DNA from 4 places in the Pseudoalteromonas sp. T1lg10 genome. Region 1 is predicted to be linked to each of the others. Evidence: predicted binding sites of a transcription regulator. Region 1 holds the regulator's gene; each other region holds the start of a gene.
What was found. The regulator LexA, encoded in region 1, represses DNA repair genes until DNA is damaged. The targets are predictions, from matches to a motif close to TACTGTATNNNNATACAGTA.
Positions count from the first base shown of each region.

Region 2: a site for LexA is predicted at 1,216-1,235, ahead of dinG (ATP-dependent DNA helicase DinG). Genes of this name have one in related genera too.
Region 3: a site for LexA is predicted at 1,565-1,584, ahead of ruvC (crossover junction endodeoxyribonuclease RuvC). Genes of this name have one in related genera too.
Region 4: a site for LexA is predicted at 1,602-1,621, ahead of recN (DNA repair protein RecN). Genes of this name have one in related genera too.

Region 1 covers NZ_PQBV01000018.1:5,075-8,385, forward strand. Annotated here, with positions in the region: gene C2M17_RS06165 (DUF924 family protein) at 114-644, shown strand; gene C2M17_RS06170 (STAS/SEC14 domain-containing protein) at 641-1,009, opposite strand; gene lexA (transcriptional repressor LexA) at 1,216-1,833, shown strand; gene coxB (cytochrome c oxidase subunit II) at 2,151-3,284, shown strand; gene ctaD (cytochrome c oxidase subunit I) at 3,281-3,311, shown strand, end outside.
Region 2 covers NZ_PQBV01000037.1:159,106-162,416, reverse strand. Annotated here, with positions in the region: gene dinG (ATP-dependent DNA helicase DinG) at 1-1,207, opposite strand, end outside; gene C2M17_RS09450 (DNA polymerase II) at 1,373-3,311, shown strand, end outside.
Region 3 covers NZ_PQBV01000037.1:91,544-94,854, forward strand. Annotated here, with positions in the region: gene ruvB (Holliday junction branch migration DNA helicase RuvB) at 1-368, opposite strand, end outside; gene ruvA (Holliday junction branch migration protein RuvA) at 382-1,002, opposite strand; gene ruvC (crossover junction endodeoxyribonuclease RuvC) at 1,005-1,526, opposite strand; gene aspS (aspartate--tRNA ligase) at 1,656-3,311, opposite strand, start outside.
Region 4 covers NZ_PQBV01000037.1:216,078-219,388, forward strand. Annotated here, with positions in the region: gene C2M17_RS09720 (HrcA family transcriptional regulator) at 1-444, opposite strand, end outside; gene nadK (NAD(+) kinase) at 533-1,417, shown strand; gene recN (DNA repair protein RecN) at 1,648-3,311, shown strand, end outside.

The DNA.
Region 1 (3,311 bases):
GCGCAAACAGAGGAACAGGGCGGCGATATCTTCGGCGGCCTAGCTATCACCTGAGGGCCGGATTTGACTAGACTGTCAGTAACGACCTGGGTGTGAATGTTGAAGGAGGGTCTATGGACTTTCAATCCGTGTATGATTTTTGGTTTAACCAGTGCAACAGCGAGGACTGGTTTAAAAAGAGTGCGACCTTCGATGCCAGGGTTACCGAGCTGTTTGCCAAGACTCACCGCGCCGCCAGTCGGGGGGAGCTCTATCATTGGCGTAGCAGTGCCCACGGTGCCCTGAGTGAAATTATCGTGCTCGATCAATTCTCCCGTAATATCTATCGCGATACCGCCAGCGCCTTTGCCCAGGATGCTCAGGCCTTATGCCTGGCTCAGCATGCGGTAGAAAAGGGCTACGACCTGCTGCTCAATGAGCAGGAGCGTGGCTTTTTATACATGCCTTATATGCACAGCGAAAGTGCCGTCATTCATATGCTTGCCGAGCACCTGTTTCGGCCTTTGGAGAGTTATTCCTATGAGCTGACCCATAAGGCGATCATCGACCGCTTTGGTCGCTACCCGCATCGCAACGCTATACTCGGGCGTCGGTCGACACCAGAGGAAATAGCATTTTTAGAAACGCCCAACAGCAGTTTTTAATCGGCCTCACTCACCCAGTTACGTGCTTGCTCCATCTGGTCATATTGAAAGGCTCTGATTTCGGCACTGATAAAATGCGCCGTTAAATGCTCGCCGAGCATGGCCAGGGGAGAGTCGGTAACTACGGCTATCCTGCTGATTCTCTTGTGGTGGTCGCGGGCAAAGCGCAGGTGCGCCGACAAGGCTGCAAACGAATCCCAGCCGGGAAAGTGACGGGTGGCTATCATCAGCCCCTTGAGTCCACCATGACGCTCTATATAGGGATCTATAATACGTACGGCGGCTATAAAGTCGGCGGCAGACAACTCGCCATGGGGGGTAAATACGCCAATATCATGTTCATTATCTAGGCTGATACAGAGCATATTGGGTTCCTTCTTTCATTTAAAATGCTTCGATGCGAAATCGGCTACCTATAACTGTAGGCGCTTTTTTAAGTATTTGCGCAGTCGCTGATACAGCTTAGAAATAACTCCTGACTGTGGCAGCAGCAAAATCATTGAATATATTTGCGATTTTCTGACAACTGTATATACTCACAGTTAAATGTACTGTATGGAAAACCAGTTGTATGCGCCCTTTAACTAATCGCCAATCGCAAATTTTAGAGCTGATCAAAGTCTTTATTAAAGATACCGGCATGCCGCCGACGCGCGCCGAAATTGCACAAACATTAGGTTTTCGCAGTGCCAATGCCGCCGAGGAGCACCTTAAGGCGCTGGCCAAAAAAGGGGTGATCAGAATGAAACCCGGTGCCAGCCGCGGTATTCAGCTGGTTGAGGAAGAAGAGCCGGAGCAATTAGGCCTGCCGTTAATCGGTCGGGTTGCCGCCGGTGAGCCCATTTTGGCGCAGGAGCATATCGAGAGCCACTGCCAAATCGACCCCATGTTGTTTAAACCGGCGGCGGATTATCTGCTACGGGTTAACGGCATGAGTATGAAGGATATCGGCATTCTTGATGGCGATCTGCTGGCGGTACACCGTGCGCAAGTGGCCGAAAACGGTCAGGTGGTGGTAGCCCGAGTGGGTGACGACGTAACCGTGAAGCGCCTGGAAAAGGCCGGTCGCAAGGTTTTCCTGCATGCGGAAAACGAAGAATTTGCTCCCATCGAAGTCGATTTAGAACATGAATCCTTTGATATTGAGGGCTTAGCGGTTGGTGTAATTCGAAACGCCGACTGGATGTAGGTTTTATTCGGTATTTTTGCCCCCGATACGCCGTTTATTGGGGGTTTTACGGCGCTTTTCTCCTTTCTTTCCTTACGCGCTAACAGTTTGAATATCCCCCAAATATTTATTTAAAAAAGAAAAACAAAAACGCTTCATTTCTTGCTATTCGTTAAAATCTTGACTAATTGGTTATATTACAGGCTTTGCTGGTTGCTTTTTGCGCACTTTGTTTGCAGAAAATTGAATCGGCCAGTCCAAGCATAATAATAACGAAGATTGGCTAGCAGTAATTGCCTCTTCCCTTTTTGCGTTGCGCGTAGTTAAGGAGATGGTACATGAAGCAGCTTTGCTCCCTCATGTTGCTGTGTTTGTTTGCTCCCCATCTGGCCTTGGCCAACAGCAAGTACAACTTGCGCCCCGGGGTGACGGATATCAGCGAGAATGTTTACCAATTGCATATGACGATATTTATCATCTGCTGTGTGATTGGGGTGATCGTATTCTCGGTCATGTTTTGGGCCTTGCTCAGGCACCGTAAATCCAAGGGCGTTACCGCCGCCACCTTCCATGAAAGCACTAAGGTCGAAATTCTTTGGACCGCTATTCCCTTTCTTATCCTTATCGGCATGGCGGTGCCGGCGACCAAGACCTTGATCGCCATGGAAGACACCAGCAAGGCGGACATCACCATTAAGGTGACCGGCTCGCAGTGGAAGTGGCATTACGAATACATGGGCCATGATCTGGGCTTTTATTCGCTGCTGGCCACCCCTCAGGAGCAAATTCAAAATGCCGAGAATAAAGGCGAAAACTACCTGCTGGAAGTGGATAAGCCGCTGGTGATCCCAACCGGTAAAAAAGTGCGTTTTCTGATGACCTCGGACGATGTTATTCACTCCTGGTGGGTGCCGGACTTTGCGGTGAAAAAAGACGCCAACCCAGGCTTTATCAACGAGGCCTGGACCAAGGTTAACGAAGCGGGTATCTATCGCGGCCAATGTGCTGAGCTGTGTGGTCAGGACCACGGCTTTATGCCCGTGGTGGTTGAAGCGAAATCCCCTGAGGAGTTTGATATCTGGCTGGCGGCGCAAAAACAAGCGATGTTGGACCAGGCCGATGCCGATGCTGCCTTACTCGACCAAACCTTGTCTCATGACGAGCTCATGAGCACTGGTGAGAAGATCTATATGACCCGCTGCGTAGCCTGTCACCAACCGACTGGTCTCGGCGTTCCCGGAGTATTCCCGGCAATCAAGGGCAGCCCAATCGCGACCGGCGAAATCAAAGACCACATCGATATCGTGGTACACGGTAAACCTGGCACCGCCATGCAGGCGTTTGTTAGCCAGCTCACTATTAAAGAGCTCGCGTCCGTTGTTACTTACCAGCGTAATGCCTTTGGTAATGACACCGGCGATACGGTGCAACCAAGTGCGATCCAGGCCTTTATTGATGGGGAAGAACAATGAGTACAGCAGCTGCAACACACGAACATC
Region 2 (3,311 bases), on a different contig from region 1:
AAAGTTTATACAGGGTTTCTAAACGGGCGATGTATTGGCCACTTTCGGCCAACAAGGGCTCGGCGATAAAGCCCTTCACATCACCGTCGTTAACGTCGCTGCTGAGCGCTTCATGCATTTTATTCAGGATGCGCAGCGCGGTTTTTGCTGCCTCGGCTATGTCCTGTGCCTGCTGTGTAAGCTGCTCAGGTAAGCGGCCATGGGCGAAGCGATAGGTATGATCTTCATTGTATTCATAGGCGGCGCTATCGAGCATGGTCAACACGGCTTTATGGCCACGACCGATATCATCGACGGCATCGTTTAGCTTAAATTGGCTGCCGGCGGCACTGGCGCTAAAAATGGCTTGTGCCATTTTGCCGCTGAACTTGAGCAGCTTCTCCAGCCAGTCCTGGGTACCCTTGATGGTCGCTGCGGCGGAGGAGAAGTCTCGGGTAATGTGAGCGAGGTGATGAGCCTCGTCTATCACATAAATACAGTTTTCCGGCTCGGGTAAAATAACCCCGCCGCCAAGCTCTAGGTCTGCCAGCAATAAACTATGGTTGGCAACCAGTACATCCATTTGCGCAATTTTATTGCGCGCCAGATGGAAGGGGCAGGTTTGGTGTGCCTTCATCTGCCGTTGGCAGGAATGCTTATCACCGCTGATCAACCCCCAGACTCTATCCGGTATTACATCGGCCCAGGAGTCTCTGTCGCCCTGCCACTTTTTATTGCTGTAGGCTTGATGCAATTGCTTCAGGCATTTTTGCTCCATCTCACTGAGCGGCGAGCTAAGTGTGGGCATTAGCGCCATTTGCTGTTCATCGCCGTTGACGGCATTTTCCAGCTTGTGGGCACAAATATAGCGGCCTCGTCCCTTTACCAGGTCATAACTAAAGGTCAGGCCACTGTGCTCGGCAAAAAATGGCAACTCTTTAAATAGTAGTTGCTCTTGCAGCGCCACAGTTGCGGTAGAAATAACTAACTTCTTATTTGCCTTGAGGGCGATGGGCAGGGCCCCCAAACAATAGGCCAGGGATTTACCCGTACCCGTGCCTGCTTCGATAACGCAGATCCGTTGTTTTTTGTCATACTCCCCAGCCAGGGTTTTGGCTATTTCCGCCACCAGGTAGTTTTGGCTCGGCCTGGGTCTATAATCCTCAAGGCTGGCAGCGATCCGCTGATGAGCGGTACGTATGGTCTTTTTAAGCGGATCGGAGAGCATGATTTAACTTATGTATATATTTACAGTGCTGATATTCTAGGGGGACTAGAAGAAAGACTCAAGGATTAGTCAACGACCAGTCTGCTACTTGGCATCTTTAGCTGCTGTAATTATGGCGCTGCTTGGTTACACTGGTGCCATATCTGATGTTTGAGTGAACCCGCCTTGTCTACGCCTAACCCCGCCACCGCCGGTTTTATCCTTTCCATGCAAACGCAACAGCGTCGCCATGGTATTTATTATGTTGCCTGGCTGGCTACCGAGCGTGGTCCGGTCAAGGTCATATCGACGGCGCAAAAGGCGGTGTTTTTTATCGCGCAAAAAAATAGTGCGAGCGCAGAACGCATTTTGGCATCTCTGCAGAGTCGGTATCAGCAACGTGCTTTGACGCTTAAAACATTTGCGGGTGAGCCAGTTTGTGCGCTTTATTTTTCTTCCTTGCAAGATTATTACCAGGGCCGAGAGTTACTGCGTGAGCAGGGTATCGAACTCTATGAGGATGATATCCGCCCGCAAGAACAATTTTTAATGGAGCGCTTTATTCGAGGTGGTGTTTGGGTGCAAGGCGAAGCGTCCGGCGGTGATAACCGTTTAATTCGTAACGCGCGCTTTAAAGCTAATGATGGCTTTCGTCCCAAGCTCTCCATGTTATCGCTGGACTTGGAGTGCAGTCCCGAGGGCATTTTATATAGTGTGGCCCTGGTGAGTGAGCACAGCCGCCAGGTGATTATGATAGGCCCAAGTCCAAGTGCAGGCCCGGAGCAACCTTGGCTTGATTACGTAGAAGACGAAGCTGCGCTTCTATATGCGCTTATTAAGCAAATTAAAAATTTAGATCCGGACTTAATTATCGGCTGGAATGTGGCCGACTTTGATATGCAGCTTTTGTGTTTTCGTGCCCAGCAATTGGGCATTGAGCTCACCCTGGGACGCGATGGTGAAGCTATGATCTGGCGCGGCGGTCAGGTTAATAAGCTAATAGTACCGGGGCGGGTGGTACTCGATGGCATTGATATGTTAAAAAATGCCACTTATCACTTTGGCAGTTACAGCCTGGATAATGTCGCCGCCGAGGTGCTCGCAGAGCGTAAATTGCTAGAGCAGGGAGATAAACTTGGCGCCATACAGCATCTTTTCCATCACGATAAACTCAAGTTAGCCGAATACAACCTCAAAGACAGTGAGTTGGTGCTGGCGATATTCAATAAGCTGGAACTGTGCGAATTTGCCGTAGCCCGTGCTCAGCTAACCGGTTTGCCTCTGGAGCGCCTTGGAGGCTCGGTGGCGGCATTTAGCAACCTGTATCTTCCCCATTTGCATCGCAGTGGCTATGTCGCCCCCAACTTGGGCGATCATGGCCTGAGCTTCGACAGTCCCGGGGGCTATGTGATGGACTCCACACCAGGACTTTACGATAATGTTGCCGTGCTCGATTTTAAAAGTCTGTATCCGAGCATTATTCGCACCTTTTGTATCGACCCCATGGCGCTTATCCTGGGTTTGCAGCAGCCGCAAGACAGTGTGCCGGGGTTTAACCATGCTTATTTCTCCCGCACCGAGCACCACCTGCCGCAACTAGTATCCAATTTAGCCGAGGCGCGTCAACGCGCTAAAAACCAGGGTGATCATCATTTGCAGCAGGCGATCAAGATTATTATGAATAGTCTCTACGGCGTGCTCGGTTCAAAGGGATGTCGCTTTTATGATCCCAGGTTATCAAGCTCCATCACCTTGCGCGGTCATGAAATTATGCAAACCACCAAAATGTGGCTTGAAGACTTGGGTGTTACCGTTATTTACGGCGACACGGATTCAACTTTTGTGGCCCTGCCCAAGGACCTGGATGAAGCGCAAAGTCATCGCGTTGCATCGGACTTGGTAGCAAAAATTAACCAAAAATGGCGTGATAGATTAAAAAACAACCTAAACTTAACCAGTTATCTCGAGTTAGAGTATGAGAGTTTGTATAGGCCATTTTTTATGCCAAAAGCTCGTCATAAAGATATTGGCAGCAAAAAACGTTATGCGGGCTTGTTAGCACAAGCGGATTATCGTCTGGTGTTTAAAGGAATGGAGTCGGTGCGTAGCGATTGGACGCAGTTCG
Region 3 (3,311 bases), on a different contig from region 1:
TCCACATGCGGGCTCATGCGATGGATTTCATCGATAAAGAGCACATCATGGGCTTCTAAATTGGTTAGCAAGGCCGCCAAGTCGCCGGCCTTTTCTAATACCGGGCCTGAAGTGGTTTTAATACTCACCTCCAGCTCGTTGGCGACTATGTTCGCCAAGGTGGTTTTACCCAAGCCCGGCGGACCGAAGATAAGCAGGTGATCCAAGGCCTCACTGCGAGAGCGTGCCGCCTCGATAAAGATATCCATTTGCTGTTTTACATGAGGCTGACCATGATAGTCCGCCAGCAGCTTAGGTCGTATGGCCCTATCGACCACGTCTTCATTGCCCTGCTGCTGGGGCTCAATTAGTCTATCCGCTTCTATCATTCACTTATCTCTGTTACAGCATCGCCCTAAGCGCTTGCTTGATCATTTGCTCCGAGGTCATGGCCTCCTGGGCAACGGCTTTCACCGCTTTTGTTGCCTGACTATTCTTATAACCCAAGGCTTCCAGGGCAGCAATAGCATCGTCTGTGGCATTGGCGGCTACTAAGGTATCACCATCTGCACCGCTAAGGGGCGCCGCATCCGTATATGGCGTGAATAAATCCGGCCCCCAGTCTTTGAGTCTGTCTTTCATTTCCAGCACCAGACGCTCGGCGGTTTTCTTGCCCACCCCGGGAAGCTTCACTAAGGTGCTGGCATCGCCATGATGGACACAGCGGATAAACTGCTCCGCCGACATGCCAGAGAGAATGCCGAGGCCAAGTTTAGGACCCACACCATTGGCTTTTAGCAGCTCTCGAAACAGAGCGCGCTCGCTTTTGGTGTTAAAACCGAATAGAAGCTGGGCATCTTCACGCACCACAAAATGAGTAAACAGGGTGACGTCTTCGCCGCACTCCGGCAAGGCGTAGAAACAGCTCATGGGCAAGCTGATTTCATAGCCGACACCGGCCACATCCACCAGCACTTCTGGAGGCTGTTTTTCGACTAATTGTCCGCGAATTCTTCCTATCATATTCACCTCAAACGACCACGCACGGTTTTGCGCGCTTGGCCGGCTAATTTAATCAGGTTTTGTTGTGAGTGACCATGACACATGGCAATGGCCAAGGCATCGGCGGCATCCGCCTGGGGCGTCGCCGGCAGCTTTAAAATATGCTTAACCATATGTTGAACTTGTGCTTTTTCTGCCGAGCCCTTACCCACCACGGCCTGTTTTACCTGGCGCGCGGAATACTCGTGTACACCCAGCTCTGCCATGGTGGCGGCAACGATAGCGGCACCACGAGCCTGACCCAGCTTGAGTGCCGAGTCCGGATTGTGGGCCATAAAGACCTGCTCAATGGCAAAGGCGTCGGGGTTAAACTGTTCGATCAACTGGGTGACACCTTGGTAGATCATTTTTAAACGCGTTGGAAACGCGTTCTCACCAAGCTTAATACAGCCGCTGCCCAGATAGACAAAGCGCTGTCCTTGCTGGCGCACCACGCCGTAACCGGTGAATCGCGAGCCAGGGTCAATCCCCAAAATAATACTCACCCAGAAACCTTATTCTTGTTATTGCACCAAACAATGGTAACTGTATGGATGACCAGTGTAAAGGCGAGGCACAAGAAAAAAGCGGCCTAAGCCGCTTTTAAGATTGAACTCTGTGTCTGAGCGAGCGGATTACTCACCCTGCTCCGCTGTCGCACTTGCTTTAGGTGCAATGGCGATACCCAGCTCTTTAAGCGCATCCGGGTTGGCACCGCTTGGCGCATCCGTCATCAAGCATGAAGCCTGAGTAGTTTTCGGGAAGGCGATTACGTCACGAATGTTGTCCGTGCCACATAGCAGCATTACCAGACGGTCAAGACCAAAGGCCAGACCCGCATGTGGAGGCGTACCGTACTTCAAGGCATCCAGTAAGAAGCCGAACTTCTCTTGTTGCTCCTGCTCTTCAATACCCAAGATGCGGAAAGCTGTTTCTTGCATGGCGCTGTTGTGAATACGTACAGAGCCACCACCGACTTCGTAGCCGTTTAAGACCATGTCATAGGCATCGGATAAGGTGCCCGCCGGGTTGGCTTCCAGCTCTTCTGGGCTTACGCCTTTTGGTGCCGTGAACGGGTGGTGTACCGCGTGCAGGTTACCTTCGTCGTCTTCTTCAAACATTGGGAAGTCAACAACCCAAAGCGGTGCCCACTTGCTTAAATCTGTTAGCTCAAGGTCTAAACCGATTTTCAAGCGTAGTGCACCCATGGCTTCGTTAACCACGTTGCGGCTGTCGGCACCAAATAGAATGATGTCGCCAGATTGCGCATTGGTACGCTCAAGCAAGGCAGTGATCACTTCTTCACTTAGGAATTTAGCGATAGGTGATTGCACGCCTTCAACACCGGCGTCGCGGTCGTTAACCTTCATCCAGGCCAGACCTTTTGCACCATAGATGCCGATAAACTTAGTGTAATCATCGATTTGTTTGCGTGATAACTCAGCACCGCCTGGTACGGTAAGTACAGCTACACGGCCTTTTTCATCGTTGGCCGGGCCTGAGAATACTTTAAACTCAACGTCTTTCACTAAGTCGGCAACGTCGATAAGTTCCATCGGGTTACGTAAGTCCGGCTTATCCGAACCGAAGCGACGCATGGCTTCTTCGTGACCCATCACAGGGAATTCGCCAAGGTCAACGTTCAGTAGCTCTTGCCACATATCACGAATTAGTTTTTCGGTGATGGCACGAACCTGATCTGACGTCATAAACGAGGTTTCGATATCGATCTGGGTGAATTCAGGCTGACGGTCTGCACGTAAGTCTTCATCACGGAAACATTTCACGATTTGATAATAACGGTCGAAACCAGACATCATCAGCAACTGTTTAAATAACTGCGGCGACTGTGGCAAGGCATAGAAGCTGCCGTGGTGTACGCGGCTAGGTACCAAGTAGTCACGAGCACCCTCTGGTGTCGCCTTGGTCAATACCGGAGTTTCGATATCAAGGAAGTCGTTGCTGTCTAAGAAACGACGTACAAAGCTTGAAGCCTTGGCACGCAGTTTAATGCGATCGCTCATCTCAAGACGACGCAGGTCAAGATAACGGTATTTAAGACGACGCTCTTCCGAGTTTTGCTGGTTAAAGTCCAGCGGTAGCGCTTCGGCACGGTTGATGATTTCAAGCGCGGTGCCAAGAATTTCAACTTCACCTGTGGCCATATCTTTATTTACTTGGCTTTCGGGGCGAGCACGCACCACACCTTTGATCTGGACACAGAATTCTTGACGAAGTTTGTTGGCAATATCCATTAACCCTTCTACTTCAGGGTCAAACACCACCTGCAC
Region 4 (3,311 bases), on a different contig from region 1:
GCCCTGACCTTGGCGGTCCAACAGCAGCACCAGCCAATGGGTGCGGTCAAAATCCAGCACTTCTACTCGGAACACCCACTGAGTGGTGACCTGAGGCAGACCAACACAGCAACAAACCTTGTAGCGCCGTGCCAGGTGGTGGGCAAATTCAACCAGTTTTTCCAGTGGCGGCTGCCAATATTGACCTAGCTGATCTAGATGAAAATAGGAATCGAACCAAAAATCAAAGCCTTGCTGGGTAGGAATACGTCCGGCCGAGGTATGGGGCGAATAGAGTAAGCCCAGTTTTTCGAGGCGTGCCATGGCGTTGCGTACGGTGGCGCTGCACACCGCCATCCCCTTTTGCTTGGCAATACGAGAAGAGGCAACCGGCAGACCCTGACCGTCGCAGTATAAACTCATTACCGCAGAGAATATCTGCTCATCACGTGGAGATAATTTCATATTGTTATAATTTAGGCTCTTTGCCTCAGTTTCAACCCCACCACTTTTGCGTTACTCTATAAAGAGTTACTTCATTTATGGCACAGATATGAGCGCTTCTTTTAAAACTATTGGCTTAATTGGTAAAGCACATCATGAAGGCGCGGCGCTGACATTACAACGCCTCTATGCCTTTTTGCAAGCTTTAGGTTACCGGGTCTTGGTGGAGCGTCATTATGGCGGGCAATTGGCAAATCCCGAAGATGCCAATCTGGTCGATTTGGTCGAGCTGGGTGAGCAAGCGGACTTGGCCATAGTGGTGGGCGGTGACGGCAATATGCTTGGCGCCGCGCGCGTACTGGCCCGCTTTAATGTTGGCGTGATCGGCGTAAACCGCGGCAACCTGGGGTTTTTAACCGACCTTAACCCGGACGGCTTTGAGCCTGCCTTGGAGCAGGTGCTCAGCGGCCATTACATAGAAGAAAAACGCTTCTTACTGGAAGTGGAAGTATTTCGTCATGCCGAGCTCAAAAGTGCCAACTCGGCGATGAATGAAGCTGTGCTGCACGCCGACAAGGTGGCACACATGATCGAATTCGAATGCTTTATTAACGATGATTTTGTGTTTTCGCAAAAGTCCGATGGCCTGATAGTGTCAACGCCGACCGGCTCCACCGCCTATTCATTGTCTGGCGGCGGCCCTATTCTTACTCCGGGTCTTAATGCCATGGCCCTTGTGCCCATGTTCCCTCATACCCTATCGAGCCGACCCTTGGTGGTCGATGGGGAGAGCGTTATTCGTCTTAAACTGAGCTTGGATAATACCGACAGCCTGCAGGTCAGTTGCGACAGCCATGTGGTGCTAGCCACCCTGCCCGGCGATGAAGTGGTGATCAAAAAAGCAGAAAGGCCGCTGCGCTTAATTCACCCCACGGATTACTCCTACTATAACGTGCTGCGCCAAAAACTAAATTGGGGCTCGCGCCTGTATTAGAGTTACTTTGGAATACATCAGCGACCGGGGGCAAGTTAATTGACGCTGGCAAGAAGATAAATGGCTTAGGGCGCTCCCTAAGTCAGGTATGGAGTACAAGACACCTTCTAGAGTGCCTGGCAACAAATACACCGAGCCAGAGCAAGCGCAAATTGTTTAAAATTTAATTTGCAAAAAAACGGACTACTGTATAGATTAACAGTTAGTATATAACTGGATGGATAAACAGTATGCTTTCGGGATTAACTATTTCTAATTTTGCTATTGTTAGCGAGCTTGAAACCCAATGGCATGCCGGTATGACCGCAATCACAGGGGAAACCGGTGCAGGTAAATCGATTGCCATCGATGCCCTCTCTCTGTGCTTAGGTGAGCGTGCCGACGCTGCCGCCGTGCGCCCCGGCGCCAAACAGGCAGACATTAGCGCCCGTTTCGATATTAGTCGCCTGCCCAAGGCTCAACAGTTTTTGCAAGAGCATATGCTGGAGGCAGATGAGCAAGAATGCCTGCTGCGACGCGTAGTTGCGAAAAATGGCCGCAGCAAAAGCTATATCAACGGCATCAGTGTTACCGCCGCCCAGTTAAAGGAATTGGGGCAGCACTTATTATCCATCCATGGTCAACATGCGCACCAGTTGTTGCTGAAAAACGACCATCAGCTGCAATTACTCGATGGCTATGCCGGCCATAAATCCTTACTTGAAAATACAGCGAAAAGCTTTAGCCAATACCAAAAGTTACAGCTGGAGCTGCGCGAGTTAGAGGCCAAGCACGCCCAACAACAAGCACAAAAGCAACTGCTTGAATATCAGGTCGCCGAGCTCGACGAATTTGCTCTGGAGGACGGCGAATATGAGCAAATCGAGGTGGAGCATAATCGTCTTAGCCATGCCCAGCACTTGCTTGAAGGCTCACAGCAGCAACTTTATGCCTTGTACGAAGGTGATGAGCAAACCATTAACGGTGCCCTACAGCACAGCGCCATTGCCATTAGCGAGCTGGCCGCCATAGACCCAAGCTTAGAAGGCATTGCCGCCATGCTTAACGACGCCTGCGTGCAGGTAGAAGAAGCAAGCCGCGAGCTGCGCGGTTATTGCGATAGCGCTGAGTTGGATCCGGAGCGCTTAGCCCAGCTCGATGAACGCCTGGGCACCGCCATCACCTTGGCGCGCAAGCATATGGTTGAACCTAAGGCTCTGGTGGCACATCACCTGCAAATTAAAACGGATCTGGAAGCAATCTGTGTTGACGATCAACGCCTGGCTCAGCTCGATGATGAGATAGCCGAAGCTCTTAATGAATATCAGCAGTGCTGCGAGCTATTATCCGCCAGCCGTAAAGAGGCGGCGCAAGAATTAAGCGAACTGATCGGCGCCAGTATGCATGAGTTGTCGATGGAAAATGGCCGCTTTGCCATTGCTCTCGATTTTGACTCAGCGCGCACACCCAGCCGCCTTGGTTTAGACCGCATCGAATTTTTGGTAAGCACCAACCCGGGCCAACCCATGCAGGCGCTGTCTAAGGTTGCCTCCGGCGGTGAGCTCTCGCGGATCAGTTTGGCAATCCAGGTGATCATCGCCCAGCGCGTGACCACGCCAACCCTTATTTTCGATGAAGTGGATGTAGGTATCTCCGGGCCAACCGCAGCAGCGGTAGGTAAGTTGCTGCGTCGCCTTGGCCAATCCACTCAGGTTATATGTGTGACCCACCTGCCCCAAGTGGCCTCCAGCGCCATGAACCAGTTCTTCGTGGGCAAACAGGTGGCCAATGATGAAACCTTTACACAAATGCTGGCGCTTAATAAGCAAGGCCGCGTTGATGAAATCGCCCGCCTGCTGGCCGGTGACAATATAAGTAAAACCACCTTGGCCAATGCCAGGGAGCTGATTGCGGC